2 regions of the Carnobacterium mobile DSM 4848 genome follow, and region 1 is predicted to be linked to the other one. Evidence: riboswitches for the same ligand, from Rfam matches in the RefSeq annotation. Region 1 holds a riboswitch; the other holds the start of a gene.
What was found. A riboswitch is a leader RNA that binds a small molecule or an ion and turns the genes downstream of it on or off. The one in region 1 is predicted to bind magnesium.
Positions count from the first base shown of each region.

Region 1 (2,208 bases):
TTCTGACTTCGCTGTCAGGATCTGTATTCATTTTATTATAGGCTTGTCCAGCGGAAAGATCGATAATGGTTCCATCTTGTTCTTCAAATGGAATTTCAATAGTAGCGACTAAAGTATCGTAGTGGTCACTCCAACCTTGGAAGCCATCAATCGAAAGAGCGTTAATTAAAGACTCTTCGGATTCACTTAATAATTCTTTTCCTTGTGTTCTTGTCTCTTGTAAGACAAATTCAACCGGACGGAATTCGGGCAAAGCAAGTAACTTTTTCCATTCCTCTTCCGGCATAGCAACAAGTTTTTTTGTGAGGATAGTTTGGATCGTATTGAAACTACTGCTCAAGGAGAATATTTGTCCAAATAAAGTAGTAGTCTGTTTATCATTGACATCAGCTGACTGAACAGCTTCAACAAAAGTATGTACTTGTGTTAAGCCAAAAGTGAGTTTTTCTTGTAGTCCTAAAATAGAAGAAAATTGATGGAAATAAGGCTTATCCTCTTTGCTGTTCCATTCTTTAACAGCAGTAGAGAATTCAGTTAATTGCTCTTGAATCAACGTTATTTTTTCTTGTAATTCTGTGGAATGACTGCCGCCTGAAAAAATAGAATCTAGGTCCCAATTCATACTGTACTTCATTTAAAAACTTCCCTTCTGCATGTGTCTTCTTTTATTATAATCTAGTTGTCCTTAGTTTAAAACCATCCTTTTGTAAATTACGGAAAATTAAAACCAGCGTGTTGGTTGACATCTCCGCTGAGATGAGTTAGCTTAGTAGGTGACAAGAAATGAATAAGCTTCTGTTAGGTGAGGCTCCTATATGGAAATATGCTGCTGCCCAAAAACGTCGAGAGACACCAATGGGTCAACAGAGATGGTCGAATTAAGGCCATATTTAATGTAGCTGATGAATAATCTACGCCATATAGTGCTAAAACTCGACGATGGAGAACTAATACTGTGTCTTTATTTGTTTTGCACTTCATTCAGTATTAAATATGTGAACCGTTTATTTGAGATAAACAATTCAGGTACATACTCTATCGCGGAATAGAGTATGTACTTTTTTTGTTGTGTCGATTAAACTGAAAAACTTATCCATTATGAGCAACAGCTAGTTTTCAGTAGAACAAAACCTAACAAAATGGGAAAGAGGTGAATGGTATGGAAAAAGGATCTAGTAGTGATCATCCAGATGATGATTGTTGGAAAAATAAAGAAAAAATAAGTAAACCTACCATAAACCTCTTAGTTAGGATAAGAGTGTAGTAAAACTTATTTTTTCCGGTAAGACAAGAGGAGGAAAAAATGATGGCAAATCAAAAAAAACACATTTATACAGAAAAGAAATCTAAAAACAATCAATTGAAAGAACTAGGTTACTTGACAGAAGAAGCGGTTTTAAAACAATTGAAGACAGAAGCATCAGGCTTAAGCAAATCAGAAGCGGAAAAACGCTTAGAAGAATTTGGATTGAATGAAGTAGCTTCCCAAAAACCGATTCCTTGGTATTTACTGTTGCTCCAAGCATTCAAAGATCCCTTTATTTATGTTTTAGCACTTTTATTAGTTGTCTCAGCTGCTACTAAAGATTTTGAGGCTAGTATTGTTATGAGCCTAATGATTTTATTTAGTGCGGGACTTCATTTTATTCAAGAATACCGTTCTCAAAAAGCCAGCTTAGCTTTAAAAGAGCTGATTGAAACCACTTGTGCAGTAACCAGAGAAGGGGTAACAAAAGAAACCCCAATTGATGAAGTGGTTCCTGGAGATATTATTAATTTGTCGACAGGAGACTTGATTCCAGCTGATGCTCGTTTGATTTGGGCCAAAGACTTATTCGTCAATCAATCGTCATTAACGGGCGAATCAATGCCAATTGAAAAATTTGTTCATATCGAGAATGAGAAAAAAGACGCGAATATGACGGCTTTGGACCTTCACAATTTAGCTTTTATGGGTACAGATGTTTTGAGCGGACAAGGAAAAGTAGTCGTATTAAAAACGGGAGAAGATACTTTCTTTGGAGACATTGCTGCTAAATCTTCTAAATCTAGAGGAGAAACGAGTTTCGACCGCGGAGTAAAAAATGTCAGTAAATTATTGATCAACTTTATGCTGGTTATGGTGCCTATTGTATTTTTGATCAATGGGATTTCAAAAGGCGATTGGGGGGAGGCGTTCTTCTTCTCAATCGCAGTAGCAGTCGGCCT
Region 1 covers NZ_JQMR01000001.1:1,059,794-1,062,001, reverse strand. The annotation lists gene BR87_RS04935 (M3 family oligoendopeptidase) at 1-634, opposite strand, end outside; M-box (ykoK) riboswitch at 788-953, shown strand; gene mgtA (magnesium-translocating P-type ATPase) at 1,307-2,208, shown strand, end outside.

Region 2 (2,208 bases), 910 kb from region 1:
GCTCCTGCCGACAATCCAATCATCATTCCTGCTAAGAGTTCTTTGAGCACATTCTGCCAAAACTCTTCTCTGGTTCTTTCTTCTCCCATCGAAATATTTCGAACTGCAACTGCCAATGATTGTGTTCCTACATTCCCAGCTGAATCCATAATAATTGGAATAAAAGCAGCAAGGATAACTACTTGACTCAATGTTTCCTCAAACGAACTGATCAAAGAAGCACTGATCATTCCTAAGAAAACAAGAATGACGATCCACGGCATCCTTGCACGAGCAATTTGCCATGCACTCTCTTCTCCTCGTTCCGTTTTGCTTTTCGTTTTACGGATAGCAGAGAATTCATTAAAATCTTCTGTCGTTTCTTCAACCAAAATATCCATCACATCATCGACCGTCACAATTCCGAGCATCACATCTTCATCGTTCAAAACAGGAACGGCCAACAGATTATAATCTTGAATCATGCGAGCAACCGCTTCTTGGTCATCATTCAGACGTACAAAGGCTAATTGAGTCAACATTACATCTTGGACTTTTGTATCTTCCGGATTCAAAATTGTGTCTCGCAAAGATAAGATGCCTACCAATCTGCTGGTTGTGTCTAAAACGTAAATATAGTAGACCATTTCTGCTTCCTTAGCAATAGTACGTACCATCTCCACTGTTTGCTGCACAGTATGTTCAGGAGAAACGCTAATAAACCCTTTCGTCATAATGGATCCCGCAGTTTCTGGTTCATACGCGAGCATTTCTTCTACTTTGCTTCTTTCTGCTGTGTCTAAGAAATTTAAGAGAACTTGTCTTTCTTCGTCATCTCGGTAAGATAAAAAGTTTACCACATTGTCTATCTCCATATAATGGAATAAGTTCGCAATGTATTCAGGCGAGAAGGCTTCATAAGCTTCTGTTTGATCAGCAGGATCCATCCATTCAAATAATTCCGCAAATTCTGCTGGTTCCAAAAAGCTCTCTACTTTTTTCTCTTTTCAGGATATAAGAGGTGAAAAAGTTCAACTTGATCATTTGTATGAAGTTTCAAAAATAGCTTACGAAATTTTTTACGGTTGTTTTCCTTTGCGGCTTTGAAGATTCCTTCATAATAGGTGTTTTTTCTGTCATCCATTCTTTTCATTACTATCATTCCTCTCAGGAAGGCTCATTAAAAGTGCTCCTTCTTCTTGTATTCGTTTTTGCATTATATGAATAAAACTTTTCGATTTTTTCATCTGTCGACAAGATGGAATAGAATCCACTTGAACCACCCCCTAGAGAACTTTATAGTAATGAAACAAGCTAATAACAAAAACAGTTTTCTCTTGTTGTTTTTCATTTACCATTTAACTAAAAAAGAAATAAAAAAAAGCACGCTTCGAAGAGCGCGCAAAACAACTGATAGACAGTTGATCAAAACGGATTTAATACCAGCACCCCTTCATTGAGTTTCAGCACTGTACAGCATAGGGACGATCCCAGCTGCGTTAAAAATTTCCTTAATTCGAAAATTCCTGTTAACCCATTGGCGTCTTTGGACGTTTCTGGGCAGCAGCATATCTCTAGTACAGTAGCCTCACCTAACAAGGCTATTCAATTCTTTCTATCTCTCTTATTCATTGTAGGACAAACAAATTTAATATTCAAGCTAACTTCTTTATTATTTGGTAAACCTTTGATATAATCTTATTCATAAGAAGGCCTCTTTCATTTATGTATTTGCCGCTCAAGCATACATTTATGATAGAACGCCTTCTTTCTTTTTTGGGTTCTATTATTTTTAGTGTTGGTAAGAAGAATGAGTCTATTCCACAACTTGAAATTTTCGGAGGAATAGCGGCTCCTTGCAGCCATGTAAAGGATTCAATGCGAATTACGAAGCGGTTAAGCTTCGTTTGAGGCTTGAAAGGCTGGAGACATGTAAGGCTCCAGTCGTTCCCATGACTCTTGCAAGCAGACGCGTAAATTCCGGAGGAAATTTCATTATTAAGCATGACCAACACAATTCGATAAAGAACCTCTTTTTGCCAGTAAAACATGATAGAATCTCGAGAACTATTTTACACATACCTTTTTGAACGACGCTTTTTAGGATAGAAAAGTTAATCGTTTCGCTCTATCTGATTGTACTCATTTTCCCAATCTGATTTAAGCATAGCGTACGTTGCTATATCACAAAGGTTTCCTTCATTATCCTTTGCTCCCTCTCTTTTGATT
Region 2 covers NZ_JQMR01000001.1:1,973,357-1,975,564, reverse strand. The annotation lists gene mgtE (magnesium transporter) at 1-962, opposite strand, end outside; M-box (ykoK) riboswitch at 1,423-1,586, opposite strand; gene BR87_RS09405 (GNAT family N-acetyltransferase) at 2,094-2,208, opposite strand, start outside.
Region 2: linked by a shared signal. The riboswitch ahead of mgtE (magnesium transporter) and the one ahead of mgtA (magnesium-translocating P-type ATPase) in region 1 are both predicted to bind magnesium.